Regions from separate parts of the Kitasatospora sp. NPDC057512 genome, predicted to be linked through region 2. Evidence: riboswitches for the same ligand, from Rfam matches in the RefSeq annotation. Region 2 holds a riboswitch; each other region holds the start of a gene.
What was found. A riboswitch is a leader RNA that binds a small molecule or an ion and turns the genes downstream of it on or off. The one in region 2 is predicted to bind cobalamin.
Positions count from the first base shown of each region.

Region 1 (3,267 bases), on a different contig from region 2:
CATGGTCGCGCCGACGGACCAGCCGTACAGGATCACCTTGCCCGCGCCGCTGTCGAGCGCCAGCCGGACCGCCGCCTCGATGTCGCGCCACTCGGTCTCGCCGAAGTGGCTGAGCCCGTCCGGGGAGGCGGGGGCGCCGCGGTCGCCGCGGTAGGTGACGGCGAGGGCGGGCAGGCCGAGCCGGTCGAGGACGGGGAGCACCGGGAGGGTCTGCCGGCGGTCGTCGCCGGGGCCGTGCACCAGGATCACCCAGGTGCCGCGCTTGCCGTCGAGCCGCCAGGCGGGAAGGGCGCCGAGCTCTCCGTCGGCGGCGGTGTCGGCGAAGGCCAGGCCGAGCGCCTCGGTGGGGTCGCCGAGGTGGACCCGGGGCGTGAAGCGGACCTCGGTGCCGGGGGCGAGGGTGCCCCGGTCGGCGCGGGCCAGCCGGCGGGTGACGCCCTGTTCGTCGGCGTGCAGGACCTCCTCGACGACCGCGTGCCCGCCGTCCGCCCACTCGACCGCCCAGCGGCCGGGGCGCAGGCTCGCGGGGCTGCGGGTGAAGGTGACCCGGCCGGGAGCGAGGGCCCGGACCAGGACCGGTCCGGACTCCTGGACGGCGGTCACCGGACGGACCATCCGCTCGGAGGCCCGGCGGCCGACCACCAGTACGGCGGCCCCCACCGCGGCGGCCGCCACGACGGCGGCGGTTCCCCAACGCATTTCGCTCCCCGCTCTGTTGTTCACGGACGTTGTTCACGGATGTTGTTCACGGACCGGACGGTGTTCGAGCCCCAGTTCACCGGCGCTCCGCCCGACCGGCCACCGGGCTGGGCCGTCCGGGTCACCCGGGCGGCGGTCCCGGGGTGCTCGGGGGTGTCGGTGGCGGGGTACCGGTGGCGGGCGGTCGGGGCGGGGCCGCGCCGGGCGATCCGACGGGGTGTCAGCGGCGCCCCCGTGTGACCAACCCCTCCGTGACCTCGGTTGACTCCCGGTTCGGGCCCGTGATGGGATCCTGGGGCCAAACGGAGGCATGGAGAGGAAGCCGGTGGAAGTCCGGCGCGGTCCCGCCACTGTCACCGGGGAGCACGCTCGGAACATCGCCACGGCGGGCCGTCGACGGCCGCTGGAAGGCTCCGGGGGTGCGTTCGACCCGGAAGCCAGGAGACTCTCGCCGCCGTCACGTCGATCCAGGGCGCGGACCCTGAGTGAGGACACGCACGCGATGCAGGCTGCCCCGCCCGGCCGGACTCCGAGCTGCCCTCCGCCGTGCGGCCGATGACCCCGCGCGCGCCTTCGCCCTCTCCTGCGCCGCGCCCGCCCGGCCGCGCTCGGGGCCCACTGACCCGCGCCTCGCGCCCGCTGGCCCGCGCCGCCGTGTTCGCGCTCGGCGCCGCTGCGGGCTACGCCGCCGACGCCCGCTTCGCCGACCCCCGCCGGGGCCACCCGGTGGCCGTCTTCGGCAGCGCCGCGACCCGGCTGGAGCGGCGGCTGTGGCGCGACGGCCGCGCCGCCGGGGCCGGGTACACCGCGCTGTGCGTGGGTACGGTCGCGGCCGGAGCGCTCGCCCTGGACCGTACGGTGGGCCGGCGCCCGCTGGGCCGGGCGGCGTTGGCGGCGGCCGCGACCTGGACGGTGCTCGGCGGCACCTCGTTGACCCGGGAGGCGCGCACCATCGGCCGCTCGCTGGCCGCCGGCGACCTCGCGGCCGCCCGGGAGCGGCTGCCGCACCTGTGCGGGCGGGACCCGAGCGCGCTGGACGGGCAGCAGATCGCCCGGGCGGTGGTCGAGTCGGTGGCCGAGAACACCGCCGACGCCGTGGTGAACGCGCTGACCTGGGGCGCCCTGGCCGGCACTCCCGGCCTGCTGGCCTTCCGCGCCGTCAACACCCTGGACGCCATGGTGGGCCACCGCTCGCCCCGCTTCGCCCGGTTCGGCTGGGCCTCGGCCCGGCTGGACGACGTGGCGGGCTGGCCGGGCGCCCGGCTGACGGCGCTGCTGACGGTGGCCGCCGCCCCCGAGCCCCGGACCGCCTGGCGGGTCTGGCGGCGCGACGGCTCCGCGCACCCGAGCCCGAACGCGGGCCAGGCCGAGTCGGCGTTCGCCGGCGCGGTGGGCGTACGACTGGGCGGGACGCTGCGGTACGGGGAGCGGGTGGAGCACCGGCCTGTGCTGGGGGCGGAGCTGCGGCCGGTGACGGTGGACGACATCGAGCGGGCCTGCGCGCTCTCCCGGCGGGTGGGCGCACTGGCGCTGGGTACGACGGTCGCGGGGCACGTCCTGCTGCGGGCACTGCTGAAGAGGGGACGGGCATGAGCAACGCACTGCTGGTCGCGGGGACGACCTCGGACGCGGGCAAGAGCGTAGTGACGGCCGGGATCTGCCGGTGGCTCGCCCGCCAGGGCGTACGGGTCGCGCCGTTCAAGGCGCAGAACATGTCGCTCAACTCCTTCGTCACCGCCGACGGCGCCGAGATCGGCCGCGCCCAGGCGATGCAGGCACAGGCCGCCCGGGTGGAGCCGGAGGCGGCGATGAACCCGGTGCTGCTCAAGCCGGGCGCGGACGGCCGCAGCCAGGTGGTGCTGCTCGGCCGGCCGGTGGCCGAGGTCGGCGCGCTGGACTACCGCGAGCGCAAGCCCGTCCTGCTGGAGCGCGCCCTGGAGTGCCTGGCCGACCTGCGCGGCCGCTACGACGTGGTGGTCTGCGAGGGCGCGGGATCGCCCGCCGAGATCAACCTGCGCGACCGCGACATCGCCAACATGGGCCTGGCCACGGCCGCCGCCCTGCCGGTGGTGGTGGTCGGGGACATCGACCGCGGCGGGGTCTTCGCGGCGATGTACGGGACGCTGGCGCTGCTGTCGGCGGAGGACCAGCGGCACGTGGCGGGCTGGTTCGTCAACAAGTTCCGCGGCGACGCGCGGCTGCTGGCGCCCGGGCTGGAGATGCTGCACGAGCTGACCGGCCGTCCGGTGCTGGGCACGCTGCCGATGCTGCCCGGGCTCTGGCTGGACGCCGAGGACTCGCTGGACCTGTCCACGGTGGCGGACCGGGCGGACGGGCCCGGACCGCTCGGCGCGGACGTGCTGCGGGTGGCCGTGGTGCGCTTCCCCCGGCTGTCCAACTTCACCGACATGGACGCGCTCGCGCAGGAGCCGGGCGTGCTGGTCCGCTGGGCGACCAGGCCGGAGGAGCTGGCCGACGCCGACCTGGTGGTGCTGCCCGGCACCCGGGCCACCGTCGCGGACCTCGCCTGGCTGCGCGAGCGCGGCCTGGAGCCGGCCCTGAAGGCGC
Region 1 is NZ_JBHVET010000267.1:1,655-4,921, forward strand. It holds gene ACFU6K_RS18865 (alpha/beta hydrolase family protein) at 1-699, opposite strand, end outside; cobalamin riboswitch at 1,014-1,147, shown strand; gene ACFU6K_RS18870 (cobalamin biosynthesis protein) at 1,354-2,292, shown strand; gene ACFU6K_RS18875 (cobyric acid synthase) at 2,289-3,267, shown strand, end outside.
Region 1: another riboswitch for cobalamin. It lies ahead of ACFU6K_RS18870 (cobalamin biosynthesis protein); the one in region 2 lies ahead of ACFU6K_RS16985 (ribonucleoside-diphosphate reductase subunit alpha).

Region 2 (3,267 bases):
GCTGGCCTGTGCCACGGCCTACTCCGCGGCCTTCGCCGTCCCCGCCCTGGTCGCCCTCGCCTTCGCCTGCGCCCGGCCGTACCACCGGGTGGGCCCGGCCGCCCTGCGCGCGCTGCTGGCGGCCCTCGGCACCCTCGTCCTGCTGCTCCCGTACGGCACCCTCGGCAAGGTCGCCGGGTGGTCGCCCTCGCGCGGCAACGCCCCCGGCTCGGCCGGCTCGATCCTGCTCGGCACGCTCCAGTGGGCCGGCCTGTTCACCGTCCTCGCGGTGGCCGGCACCATCGCCTACGCGCGCCGCGAACAGATGCCCGAGCACGACGCGCCGGAGAAGGACGCCCTCCCCACCACCCGGGGCCGGCGCGCCCTGCTCGGGGCCGTCCTGACCGCCACCGCCCTGCTGGTCCCCGCCGCCCACCTGTGGACCGGCACCTCCGGCGCGCTGTTCCGCCACCTCGGCTACGGCATGCTGCTCGCCGCCCCGCTCGCCGGGGTCGGCCTGACCCGGCTGGTCGGCGCCCACTTCCGCCACCCCCAGCTCGGCATCCTGGTCTGGGTCGCCCTGCTCGCCCTCGGCCTGGAGCAGTCCGCCCTGCGCTACCAGAACGGGCCCGACTCCGGCCGCCTGCTGGCCGTCCTGCGGGTCCACACGGAGCCCCAGGGCCGCTACCTCACCGAGGTCGACGGACTCGCCGAGTACTACCTCGGCGGCGTCTCCAAACCCGAGCAGTGGGTCTCCGCGCGGGCCGGCACGGACTACCGCGACGGGGCCGGGACCGAGCACCACGGCGACGACGGCAGCGTGGCCGCGATCCGGGACGGCTGGTTCACCATGGTCGTCCTCGACAGCACCGCGCCGAGGGCCACCGACCGGGCCCTGAGCGAGGCCCTGAGCACCGCCGGACACTACCGGCTGGTCGCCCAATTCACCTCGCCGACCGGCGATTCGAGTACGTACAAGGTCTATCTGAAGCACTGACCGGCCGCCCTGCCCACGCACATCCGCGACACGACAGGCACAACATATGGTGCCGCCGCAGTCCGGCGGCACTACATGTATGCTCGCTTCTGCTGTCGATGCAGGGGAACCCGGTGCGAATCCGGGACTGCCCCGCAGCGGTGAGCGGGCGGCTCCAGCAGCCGCACCCCGCGAGTCCGAGTACCTGCCGACGGCGTGCGCCACGGCCCTCCCGCAGAGGCCGCGCCGGCACGAGCAGTACCCCTCCGGGCCTCGCGGGCGGGCCGGGGAGTCACCTCGCGCGACGCTTTTTGCGTTCGCGCCGTGCTCCCCTGCCCAGATCGGCCCGGTAGCCCCCGAGCACCGCCGCCGATCGCCGCCAGGAGAGAGCGCCTTGACCACCGCTGCCTCAGCCACCCTGCCCGCCCAGGGCTCCGGTACCGCCTTCACCGACCCGACGGTCTCCGACCCCGGGGGCGCGCTGCTGCGGCTGCTCACCGACCGCAGCACCGACCTCACCGAGGTCGACCCCGGCCATGTCGCCGCCGCCGCGCTGCGCGGCCGCCACGCCGGCTCGGACTTCGCCGAGCTGCGCGGGCTGGCCGTGGACGCCGCCGCGTCGATGATCGCCGAGGACCCCCAGTACTCGAAGCTGGCCGCCCGCCTGCTCGCGCTGGAGATCGTCGACGAGGCGAACAGCCAGGGCTCGGTGTCCTTCTCCGCCTCGATCGCCGTCGGCCACGCCGAGGGCCTGATCGGCGACACCACCGCGGACTTCGTCGCCAAGCACGCCGCCGCCCTGGACGCGCTGATCGACGCCTCGGGCGACGACCGCTTCGAGTACTTCGGCCTGCGCACCGTGCAGTCCCGCTACCTGCTGCGCCACCCGATCACCCGCAAGGTGATCGAGACCCCGCAGCACTTCCTGCTCCGCGTCGCCTGCGGCCTGGCGGTCGGCGACAGCGAGCAGTCGGTGCGCGAGGTGTCCGAGCTGTACGGCCTGATGAGCCGCCTGGAGTACCTGACCTCCTCGCCGACGCTCTTCAACTCCGGCACCCGGCACCCGCAGATGTCGAGCTGCTACCTGCTCGACTCGCCGCTGGACAACCTGGACTCGATCTACAACCGCTACGCGCAGATCGCCCGCCTGTCCAAGCACGCCGGCGGCATCGGCCTGTCCTACTCGCGCATCCGCTCGCGCGGCAGCCTGATCCGCGGCACCAACGGCAAGTCCAACGGCATCGTGCCGTTCCTGCGCACCCTCGACTCCTCGGTCGCCGCCGTCAACCAGGGCGGCCGCCGCAAGGGCGCGGCCTGCGTCTACCTGGAGACCTGGCACGCCGACATCGAGGAGTTCCTGGAGCTCCGCGACAACACCGGCGAAGAGGCCCGCCGCACCCACAACCTCAACCTGGCGCACTGGATCCCGGACGAGTTCATGCGCCGGGTCAACGCCAACCAGGACTGGTCGCTGTTCTCCCCGGCCGACGTGCCGGAGCTGGTCGACCTGTGGGGCGCCGACTTCGACGAGGCCTACCGCAAGGCCGAGCTGGCCGGCAAGGCCGTCCGCACCATCCCGGCGCAGACCCTGTACGCCCGCATGATGCGCACCCTGGCGCAGACCGGCAACGGCTGGATGACCTTCAAGGACGCCTCCAACCGCGCCGCCAACCAGACCGCCCTGCCGGGCCGCACCGTGCACTCCTCCAACCTGTGCACGGAGATCCTGGAGGTCACGGACGACTCCGAGACCGCCGTCTGCAACCTCGGCTCGGTCAACCTCGGCGCCCACGTGGCCCCCGGTGCCACCGCCGACGACCTGATCGGCGCCATGGACTGGGAGCGCCTCGACGCCACCGTCCGCACCGCCGTGACGTTCCTCGACCGCGTGGTGGACATCAACTTCTACCCGACCACCGAGGCCGGCACCTCCAACTCCCGCTGGCGGCCGGTCGGCCTCGGCGTGATGGGCCTCCAGGACGTCTTCTTCAAGCTGCGGATCGACTTCGACTCCGCCGAGGCCGCCCGCCTGTCCACGCTGATCGCCGAGCGCATCATGCTCACCGCGTACGAGCGCTCCGCCGACCTGGCCGAGCAGCTCGGCCGCCACGAGGCGTACGGCGAGACCCGCGCCGCCCGCGGCGAGCTGCACATCGACCACTTCCCGACGGCCGCCCCGCAGTGGGCCGACCGCTGGACGGCGCTGCGCGCCCGGATCGCCGAGACCGGCCTGCGCAACTCGCTGCTGCTGGCCATCGCGCCGACCGCGACCATCGCGTCCATCGCCGGCGTGTACGAGTGCATCGAGCCGC
Region 2 is NZ_JBHVET010000225.1:6,413-9,679, forward strand. It holds gene ACFU6K_RS16980 (glycosyltransferase family 39 protein) at 1-976, shown strand, start outside; cobalamin riboswitch at 1,049-1,183, shown strand; gene ACFU6K_RS16985 (ribonucleoside-diphosphate reductase subunit alpha) at 1,374-3,267, shown strand, end outside.

Region 3 (3,267 bases), on a different contig from region 2:
CGCCGCCTCGGCGGCCTTCTGCTTGGCGAAGGCCAGCCAGCGGGCGATCTGGGGGTCGATGTCGCGTTCGAGGGTGGCGTCGATCGGCACGTGCAGGAGGGAGCAGGACGGCGCCACGTCCACGGTGTCGGCGAGGCCCAGCAGGGTGGCCAGGGTCGTGAGGGACTTCTCCAGGTCGTTGATCCAGATGTTGCGCCCGTCGATCACCCCCGCCACCAGCCGCTTGCCGGGCAGGCCGCCGACGGCGGCGAGGTCGTCCAGGTTGGCGGCGGCCGGCCCGGTGAAGTCCAGCGCCAGGCCTTCGACGGGGGCCTTCGCGAGGACGGGCAGGGCGTCGCCGAGCCGGTCGAAGTAGCTCGCGACCAGCAGTTTCGGCCGGTCGGTGAGGGCGCCCAGCTCGCGGTAGGCCCGGGCGGCGGCGTTGAGCTCGGCCGGGGTGCGGTCCTGCACCAGCGCGGGCTCGTCCAGTTGCACCCACGCGGCGCCGGCGGCGCGCAACTCGGCCAGCAGCTCCGCGTAGACGGGCAGCAGCCGGTCCAGCAGGGTGATCGGCTGGAAGTCGGCGGCCACCCCGGGCGCCGGCTTGGCGAGCAGCAGGTAGGTGACCGGCCCGACCAGCACCGGGCGGGCCGCGTGGCCGAGCAGCAGCGCCTCGCGCAGTTCGCCGACCGCCTTGGCCGGGTTCGCCGTGAACACCGTGTCCGGACCCAACTCCGGTACCAGGTAGTGGTAGTTGGTGTCGAACCACTTGGTCATCTCCAGCGGCGCGACGTCCTGGTTGCCGCGCGCCATGGCGAAGTACCCGTCCAGCGGGTCGGTTTCGACCGCGTCCCGGTACCGGGCCGGGATCGCGCCGACGGCGACCGTGGTGTCCAGCACGTGGTCGTAGAACGAGAAGTCACCGGTCGGGACCTCTTCGACGCCGGAGTCGGCGAGCTGCTGCCAGTTCCCCCGGCGCAGGTCGGCGGCGGTGGCCAGCAGCACCTCGGCGGCGACCGAGCCCTTCCAGTAGCCCTCGATGGCCTTCTTGAGCTCCCGGCCCCGGCCCTGGCGGGGGTAGCCGTACGCGGTGGCGACGCTCGCCGCGGCTGCGGACTTCGTGGTCAAGGGACTCTCCTTCGCGAGTCTGTCTCCTCAGAAACCCGGAGACGGCACGAGGGCGCGAAGGGATGACGTACCCGGCGACGGCCGTCACGAGAACGCGTACGGGCCTGCTCCGCCAGGTATGGTCGCCGACCCGCCCACGAGGTCACCGGATAGCCGCACGCGGATCGTCCGCGGGCGGGCAGTGGCAGGTCTTCGGACTCGCGGGCGCGTCCGTCCCGTGAAGGGCGGACACCTACTGGCCGTCGCTTCCCAGACCCGTCCCGGGTCCAGTGCGTATGACGGCGGTCGTTCCCACTCACCGCTGCGGGGCAGTCCCGGACTGGCCAGTCGAAAGGCGTCACCGGGTTCCCTCTTGCGACGCCCTGCCTGGCGGACAGGGCGAACCAGCTGCACCGTCAGCTTAGGGGCAAAGCGCCGGCCTGGCGCGGGAATCTCGGAACCCGTCCGCATGGTGGGACGCCACCGTTGCCTCGCGGCGCCTGCGGTCAGGTCCGCTTCGGGGTATCCGGCGTGCCGGGCAGGGCGGCGTGGATGTCCGCGATCAGTCCGGTCGGGCCGCCGGGCGGGGCTTCGAAGCGCACCGTGGGCTCGAAGTTGGCGCGGCGGGCCGCGCGGCGGAAGACGGTGAGGACGGCCGGCCCGACGACGAGCGCGGCGGTGAAGGTGGTGACGGCGCGGCCGGTGTCCCAGCCGAGCGAGGTGGCCAGGTCGAACAGCAGGTAGCGGTGCCACTGCTCGGTGAAGGGCAGGCCCGGCAGGTAGGCGATCGAGCTGTTCGGATCGGTGGAGAACGGCCAGAAGGAGAGGTTCAGCAGGAAGCCGAAGAGGTAGCCGGAGAAGGCCCCGTACCCGGCCAGCAGCGGCACCTCCCAGCGCCGCCCGGCGCCCGGCAGCAGCCCGGCGAGCATGCCGACGAAGGCGCAGCCGAACATCTGGTACGGCATCCATGGGCCGACCCCGCCGGTGAGCAGCGCCGAGGCGAACAGCGAGGTGCAGCCGAGGGTGAAGCCGAAGCCGGGGCCGAAGACCCGGCCGGCGAGCACCAGGATGAAGAAGACCGTCTCCACTCCGGCGGTCCCGGCGCCGAGCGGGCGGAGTCCGGCGTTGACGGCGGACAGGACGCCGAGCATGGCGAGGGCCTTGGCGTCGATGCCGCCCGCGGAGATCTCCGCGATGACGACGGCGAGCACCAGGACCAGCAGGGCGCCGAAGATCAGCGGCGGCGCGTAGTTGGAGCCGAACCTCCCGGGGGCGACGACGAACGGCCAGGTGAAGGCCACCAGCCCGACGAAGGCGGCCAGGGCGACGACGACGCGGGCCCGGCCGGGGATCCGGACGGCGGTCACCGGGCGGCCTCCGCCGCATCCAGGGCCGCCGCCACCTGACGCACGGTCAGACAGCCGAGCGGGGCGAGGATCTTGGCGGTCTGCGGGGCGAAGGTGGGCGAGGCGACGATGACCTCGGCGGTGGGCCCGTCGGCGACGATCTCGCCCTCGGCCATCACCACGACGCGGTCGGCGGCGGAGGCGACGAACTCGACGTCGTGGGTGGAGACGACGACCGTACGGCCCTCGGCGGCGAGGGCGTCGACGATACCGGTGAGCGCCTCCTTCGCCTGGTAGTCGAGCCCCCGGGTGGGTTCGTCCAGCAGCACGACCCGTGGTGCGGCGGCGAGTTGGATCGCCAGGACGAGGGCCAGCTTCTGCCCCTCGGAGAGGTCCCGCGGGTGGGTGCCGTCCGGGATCCCGGGGGCCAGGCGGTCGAGGACCTGCCGGGCGGTCGGCCCGCCGGCGCCGTCGGCTTCGAGGTCGCTCTGGGCGAGCTCCTGGGCGACCGTCTCCAGGTACAGCAGGTCGGTGGGGGTCTGCGGGACGAGCCCGACCAGCTGCCGGGCCCGCGCCGCGGGCAGCCGCTTGGGGTCCGCGGCCGGTCCGCCCCCGGCGCCGGTGACCTTCACGCTGCCGCCCTGGCGGGGCCCGGAGCCCTGGAGGGCCCACAGGAGCGAGGACTTGCCGGAGCCGTTGCGGCCCATCAGCGCCGTGACCTCGCCCGCCCGCAGCTCCAGCCGGACGTCCCGGACGGCGGCCACCGGCCCGTACCGGACGACCACCCCCTTCGCGTCCAGCACCGGTTCCCCCGCCACCGCTGCCCGGCGCGGCG
Region 3 is NZ_JBHVET010000180.1:6,187-9,453, reverse strand. It holds gene metE (5-methyltetrahydropteroyltriglutamate--homocysteine S-methyltransferase) at 1-1,107, opposite strand, end outside; cobalamin riboswitch at 1,273-1,510, opposite strand; gene ACFU6K_RS14770 (ECF transporter S component) at 1,593-2,453, opposite strand; gene ACFU6K_RS14765 (ABC transporter ATP-binding protein) at 2,450-3,267, opposite strand, start outside.
Region 3: another riboswitch for cobalamin. It lies ahead of metE (5-methyltetrahydropteroyltriglutamate--homocysteine S-methyltransferase); the one in region 2 lies ahead of ACFU6K_RS16985 (ribonucleoside-diphosphate reductase subunit alpha).